2 regions of the Faecalibacterium hominis (ex Afrizal et al. 2022) genome follow, and region 2 is predicted to be linked to the other one. Evidence: riboswitches for the same ligand, from Rfam matches in the RefSeq annotation. Region 2 holds a riboswitch; the other holds the start of a gene.
The links. Region 2 has a riboswitch for FMN ahead of ACKXGA_RS03710 (ECF transporter S component). Riboswitches for the same ligand answer to the same signal wherever they lie in the genome.

Region 1: linked by a shared signal. The riboswitch ahead of ribD (bifunctional diaminohydroxyphosphoribosylaminopyrimidine deaminase/5-amino-6-(5-phosphoribosylamino)uracil reductase RibD) and the one ahead of ACKXGA_RS03710 (ECF transporter S component) in region 2 are both predicted to bind FMN.

Annotation. Positions count from the first base shown of each region.
Region 1 covers NZ_CP186860.1:2,893,037-2,896,439, reverse strand. The annotation lists gene ACKXGA_RS13915 (ferritin) at 1-195, opposite strand, end outside; gene ACKXGA_RS13910 (hypothetical protein) at 192-374, opposite strand; gene ACKXGA_RS13905 (rhodanese-like domain-containing protein) at 571-1,311, shown strand; FMN riboswitch at 1,685-1,799, shown strand; gene ribD (bifunctional diaminohydroxyphosphoribosylaminopyrimidine deaminase/5-amino-6-(5-phosphoribosylamino)uracil reductase RibD) at 1,951-3,075, shown strand; gene ACKXGA_RS13895 (riboflavin synthase) at 3,039-3,403, shown strand, end outside.
Region 2 covers NZ_CP186860.1:753,850-757,252, reverse strand. The annotation lists gene ACKXGA_RS03715 (mechanosensitive ion channel family protein) at 1-967, opposite strand, end outside; FMN riboswitch at 1,095-1,214, shown strand; gene ACKXGA_RS03710 (ECF transporter S component) at 1,355-1,954, shown strand; gene ACKXGA_RS03705 (MATE family efflux transporter) at 2,018-3,403, opposite strand, start outside.

The DNA.
Region 1 (3,403 bases), 940 kb from region 2:
CTCGCCGTTATTCTGCAAATACTGATAAAACAGCATGGCGTGATCCCGTTCCTCCTGCGCCTGTACCCGGTACCAGTTCTCAAAGCCGTCCAGTCCGACGGCGGCGTAGTAGTTGGCAAAGTCCAGATACAGATAGGCGGAGTAGAACTCCTTATTGATCTGCTCGTTGAGCAGCTTAGATACGTTTGCGTTCATAATACTTCTCCTCCATAAGATTGTCTTTTTCCTGCTCCCGGCAGGGGGGGGGGCAGATATACCGTACCCAGAGCGATGCTGGGATGCTCCCTTTTCATCTCCAGGAACACCTGCTCCGCCTTGGGATGCTGCTGCAGCTCCGTTACGGCGGCCAATATCTCCTCTGCGTATTTTGGCATACCGCCAACCCTCTAAATGCAAGAATGAGTCTTATTATTTTGCTTTTATTATACCTATATTTTTTTCTCTGTCAACAACCACAAAGGGCTTGTGCGCCAAAAGCTGCCTCGAAGTACCTTAACAGTTTTAACTGTATCTGTTATATTTCAATATAAACTGTATCAGCAGTAAACACAGTTGCATTGGAGGTTGATTATGCGTCAGATATTGCTTTTCGCGGCACTTGCCGCCGTGCTTGCACTGCTTCTGGTGAGTTGCGGGGGAACCAAGGACAAGCCGTTGCCGACAGAGGAGGACGCTCCCGGCAAGGCGGCGTATCATAAGATCAGCGCCGAGGAAGCCTATGAGATGATGATCTCGCAGGAGATCGTGGTGGTGGATGTCCGCACCCGGGAGGAATACGATGGCGGGCATATTGAAAACGCCGTCCTTGTGCCCAACGAGAGCATCAGGAGCGAAATGCCCGAGACGCTGCCCGATAGGGAGGCGACGCTGCTGATCTACTGCCGCAGCGGCCGCCGCAGCAAGGATGCTGCACAAAAGCTGCTGGCGCTGGGGTATCAGAGCGTCTACGACTTCGACACGATCCTGATTGTCCAAATTCAATTCAAGGTCATGGTCGATGATGGGCAGCTTGAACCGGACGGACTTCAGCCACTGTCCATTAGGCTGGCGTTCCGGGTAGATCTGCACCTCGTCGATCAAAATTTCCACCAGTCTGCGGCGTTCCGCCTCGGTCATGGTGGCATAAAGCTTGTCAAAGCAAATCAGGATCTTATAGATGTTGTCGCCTGTGATTTTGTCGGCTTCAATGGCCTGCTTCTTTGCCCGGGCATCCATCAGTCCATTTTCCACCTCTTCGATTTTATCGTACATCTTATAAAGGCGGTCGATCTCCTCCATAAGCCGGGATTTTGTGGAGTAGTGCTGCCGTAGCTGCTTCTCATAGGCGGCGATCTCCTGCTCAATGGCAGTGGTATCTACCTTCATGTGTAGACCTTGGTCTTTTCTGCTGCCATTTCCAGCACCTCCCATTCGTACCGTCTTGTTCGGAATAGACTTTGCAAGCAAAGTCGTGTGCCAAAGGGCGCTGCTCTCGCCTGTCGGCTCGGTCAAGCGCTTCAAAATGCAACGCATTTTGAGGTCGCCACTGGCGACCCGCGCCCCTTTGGATTCTCCGTTCACATTGTCCTACGGACGATGTGATTTTATTGTTGTAGCGATTCGCTTCATCCCGGTTTCGTCCCGGTTTGCAGAATGCCCTTGCAATCCGAAAGAAGCCGTGCTATAATGCCGCTGTAATTGAATCATAAATCTTCAGGGCAGGGTGTGATTCCCTACCGGTGGTACAGCCCACGAGCCGTAAGGCATGATTCGGTGAAACTCCGAAGCCGACAGTACAGTCTGGATGAAAGAAGATACCAAGCGCAGAGCCCGCACGGTTCTGTGCTTGTGGAGGCTGCTCTGGGATGCGTTTGCATTCTGGAGCTTTCTTTTTTGCACAAGAGTCCCTTGTGTCTTTTCGGCTTGCCCTGAACGTTTTTGTTCAGGGCTTTTTCTTTTGGAGGCGACACGATGAACGACGAAGATTATATGCGTCTGGCTTTGCAGCTTGCAAAAAAGGGTTGCGGATGGACATCTCCCAACCCGATGGTGGGTGCCGTGGTCGTAAAAGAGGGCAGAACCATCGGACAGGGCTGGCACCAGAGATACGGTCAGGCTCATGCGGAGCGCAATGCGCTGGCATCCTGCACCGAAGATCCGCAGGGAGCGACCCTGTATGTGACATTGGAGCCGTGCTGCCATTACGGAAAGCAGCCGCCCTGCGTGGATGCGATTCTGGGCGCGGGCATTCACCGGGTGGTCGTGGGTTCTGCTGACCCGAATCCGCTGGTGGCTGGAAAAGGAATTGCAATCCTGCGCGCACACGGCATAGATGTGACCGAAAATGTTCTGCAAGAGGAATGCGATGCGCTGAACAAGGTATTCTTCCACTATATCACCACAAAACGCCCCTTCGTTTCCATGAAATACGCCATGACGATGGACGGAAAAATCGCCACATACACAGGCGCTTCCAAATGGATCACCGGGGAAATTGCCCGGAATCATGTTCAACGGCAGCGGCACCGATTCCGCGGCATTATGGTGGGAGTCGGAACCATTCTGGCAGATGACCCGCTGCTGACCTGTCGGATAGAGGGTGGCCGTGATCCTGTCCGGATCATCTGCGATACACATTTGCGGACACCGCTGCAATCACAGGTGGTCATGACCGCCAAACAGGTCCCCACCATTCTTGCGACCTGCTGCGGCGACCCAGAGAAGCAGGCGGCATATCAACAGGCCGGGTGCCGGATTCTTTTTCTGGAAGAGCAATGCGGTCATGTGAATCTTCTGCAACTGATGGAACAGCTGGGGCAGGAGCAGATCGACAGCATTCTGCTGGAAGGCGGCGGAACTTTGAACTGGTCTGCACTGGAAAGTGGCATCGTGCAACAGGTACAGGCTTACATTGCCCCGAAGCTGTTCGGAGGAAGGGATGCCAGAACACCCATCGAGGGTGCGGGTATCCCGCTTCCGGATGCTGCATTCCGCCTGAAGAACAGCCGATTGGAACAGCTTGGCGAAGATTTCCTGATCGAAAGTGAGGTGGAGTACCCGTGTTTACCGGAATCGTGGAAGAAGTCGGAACAATAAAATCCATCAATCGGGGACAGCATTCCGCCGTACTGACTGTTCGTGCAAAAACGGTTCTGGAAGGAACCAGGATCGGCGACAGCATCGCCGTCAACGGCATCTGTCTGACCGTCAGGCAGCTCTTCCCGGATAGCTTTGCTGCGGATGTCATGCACGAGACATTGAACCGCTCTGCACTTGCACAGCTCACCGTTGGAAGTGCGGTCAATCTGGAACGTGCCATGCCGGCCAACGGACGTTTTGGCGGACACATTGTAGCAGGCCATGTGGATGGCGTCGGACGTATTGCCAATATCCGAAAAGACGATACGGCCATCTGGTACACCAT
Region 2 (3,403 bases):
AGACGTTGGTGGTCAGGTAGGCCGAGATGAGGATGTTGATGCTGGAATCGCCAAAGCTGGTCAGCCGGACGATGTTGGTGCCCTTGTTGGTGTAAGGGCTGTTGTCCAACATGGCCTGCAGGTCAGCCATCAGTTTTTCCAGCTGGGCACGGGTGGTGCCGTAGGTGACACCCAGCGTGAACTTATAGGGCCGCATGGTGCGCAGGGCTGTGTTCTGGACAGTGGAGGCGCAGATCTGGCTGTTGGTGATAATGACCACGCTGTGGTCCATGGAGCGGATGCGGGTGGAGCGGAAGTTGATGTCGATGACTTCGCCCTCCACATTACCCACGGTGATCCAATCGCCGATGGAAAAGGGTTTGTCCAGCAGGATGACGATGCCGCTGAACAGGTTGCTGGCGCTTTCCTGCGCGGCCAGCGAGATGGTCAGGCCCACAAGACCGGCACCGGCTACGATGCTGCCGATGGGGAAGCCGACGATCTGCGCGCAGGTGGCAACACCCAGAATGATGACCAGCACTTTGTAGGTGGTGTCCAGCAGGGAGCGCAGGGTCTTGTTGCTCCGGATCTCCGGGCTGAAGGAGGCCAGCAGCAGGTCGGCTACCTCAGAAGCGTTGTACAGGCCCTGGCAGAGCAGGAGGGTCGTTGCGATCTTATAGGCCGTGAACAGAAACTTTGTCAGGCCCGGAATAGCCCACGGCAGGCTGGTCAGGGCCAGATACAGGCCGCTGTAAAAGGCCATCCGCGCCAAAGGGCTCTGTAAGCTGCGCAGGAGGATGGGCGTGGCGGCAAAGTGCCAGCTGCGGGCCAGCAGAGCGGGAAAGATCTTCCGGCGCAGCAGCCAGCCGAGCAGAAGCCCCGCAAAAACGATGACAGCGGCGCAGACAGCCCGGGCAGCCAGCGCCCACCAGCCCTCCAGCAAAAAAGGCCCGATCTCGAACCCGAGGTCACGAACGGTAAAAATCATGGCAAAAAGCTCCTTGTATCAGAAATTGTAACATCCTGTCCCACAGTATACCATATCCGGCCCGTGCAGGGCAAATAAAAAAGGGGGTTGACAAGGCGGAGCAGCCGCGTTATACTCTTGGCCAGAAAGTTCGTTTCAGGGCGGGGTGAGATTCCCCACTGGCGGTACAGCCCGCGACCACCCGCAAGGGTGCTGACCCGGTGAGACTCCGGGGCCAACGGTATAGTCCGGATGCAAGAAACGGCAGGCAATACGATTTGTCTACGCGCCCTGTTGCAGTGTTTGCTGCGGCAGGGCGCGTTTTTGATTGTCTTCCCGGTTCCGAACCACGCGAAAGGGGCTTTCCAATCTATGATTTGGGGCAGAACGCCCCGGGAGGATATTACCATGAAGAAAAACACGACCCGCAACCTGACCGTTGCCGCCATGCTCAGCGCAGTGGCCTTTATCCTGATGTTCATCGAGTTCCCGCTCCCGATGCTCATCCCGTCCTTCGTCAAGATGGACTTCTCCGACCTGCCCGCTCTGCTGGGTGCCTTTGCCCTTGGCCCGGTGTACGGCGTGATCATCAGCTTTATGAAGAACCTGCTCCATGTGGTCATCAAGGGCACCTCTACCGCGCTGGTGGGTGAGCTGTGCAACTTCATGCTGGGTGCGGTGTTCTCCGCACTGGCCGGTTACCTCTACAAGCACCACAAGAGCCGCAAGAACGCCATCATCGGTGCCGTGGCCGGTGCCGTGGCCATGGCCCTGTTCAGTGTGCCGTCCAACTACTTCATCACCTACCCGGCCTACGTCAAGTTCTACCACATGCCGCTGGAAGCCATCCTGGGCATGTATCAGGCTATCCTGCCCTCTGCCAACAGCCTCATCAAGTGCCTGGTCATCTTCAATATGCCCTTCACTCTGGTCAAGGGCCTGCTGGATGCCCTGCTCTGCATGTTGATCTATAAGCCGCTCTCTCCCATCCTGCATGGCCGGAAGTGAGTGACGGAGTAAAAAAGAAAGGACGCGAGAGCGTCCTTTCTTTTTTGCTTTTATCGATTTGATTTAAGACAGCGCGCCTTTCTCCAGCCACTTGCCCCGGGCAAGGCGGATAAGGAACAGCAGGCCCCGGATGCTCAGTTCGCAGCACATGGCACCCCAAACACCCATCAGGCCCAGCCGGGGAGCCAGCAGGAACGCCAGCGTCAGCCGGATGCACCACATGCTGAATATGTTCAGCACAAAACAGGAGGTGCTGTCGCCCGCACCCTGCATGGCACCGCTGGCCACGATGGAGGCACCGAACATGGGTTCGGCCCAGGCTTCGATGCGCAAAACCTGAGCACCCAGTGCGATGACAGCCGCATCGGTGGTGAAAAGGCTCATCAGGGTGGGGGCAAAGATCCACAGGCCAACGCCGGAAAGGGCCATGACCCCCATGCCAAGGCCGGTGCACAGCCAGGCAAACCGCTTGGCCATATCCTTCCGGTTGGCACCCACGGCCTGGCCGATGAGGGTGACAGCTGCGCTCTGGATGCCGTAGCCCGCCATGTAGCACAGGCCCTCGGCGTTAACAGCCAGGCTGTTGGCGGCAATGGCCACGGTACCCAGGCCGGCCACGATGCGCACTAACACCACCTGCGCCAGAGAGATGGCGGCGCGCTCTCCCGCCAGAGGTACGCCCACCCACAGCAGGTTCCGCAGGCAGGAGCGGGTGATCTTCCAGGGGGCAGGCTTCCGGATGCAGAGGGGGCCTGCCCGCAGCAGCAGGATGGCCAAAGCCAGCAGGCCGCCCACCACAGTGGCCAGGGCGGTGCCCAGGGCTGCGCCGGGCACACCCAGCCCGGCACCCCAGACGGTGATGCCCCACAGCGTCCGGGTGGGGTTGATGAGGAAGAAGTTGAAGATGGCATCCAGCACGCAGACCAGCACGCTGATGAGGCTGGCGGTCAGGGCGTAGCCTGCCGCCCGGAGGATGGAGGTGTACATGCCCATGGCCATGGTGAAGGGCAGCGCCGTTGACCAGATGGCAAAGTAGGCTGTGGCGTTTGCCCGCAGGGAGGGGTCAGCTCCCAGCCACCCCGGCAGAAAGGGGCTGATGCCCAGGCCGAAGAGAGCGGCTCCAACGCCCAGGATCACATTGAATAGCATGGCCTGCCGCAGTACGCTGCGGGCATCATCCTGCCGGTCGGCCCCCAGATACTGGGCGATCTGGATGGAGAGGGCAGTGTACAGGCCCACCAGAACACCGTGGAGCAGCCAGGTGCTGGAGCTGACGATGCCGATGGAAGCAGTAGCTTCTGCACCGATGTGGCCCACCATGGCAGCATCGATGTATCCCATGGCAGTGACCACCAGCTGCTCCAGAATGGAGGGGATGCTCAGCGCCAGAGCCACCTGGGCCGTCTGGCGGGAGGGGATGGTCTCACCCTGCCGCATCCGGGCCGAAAG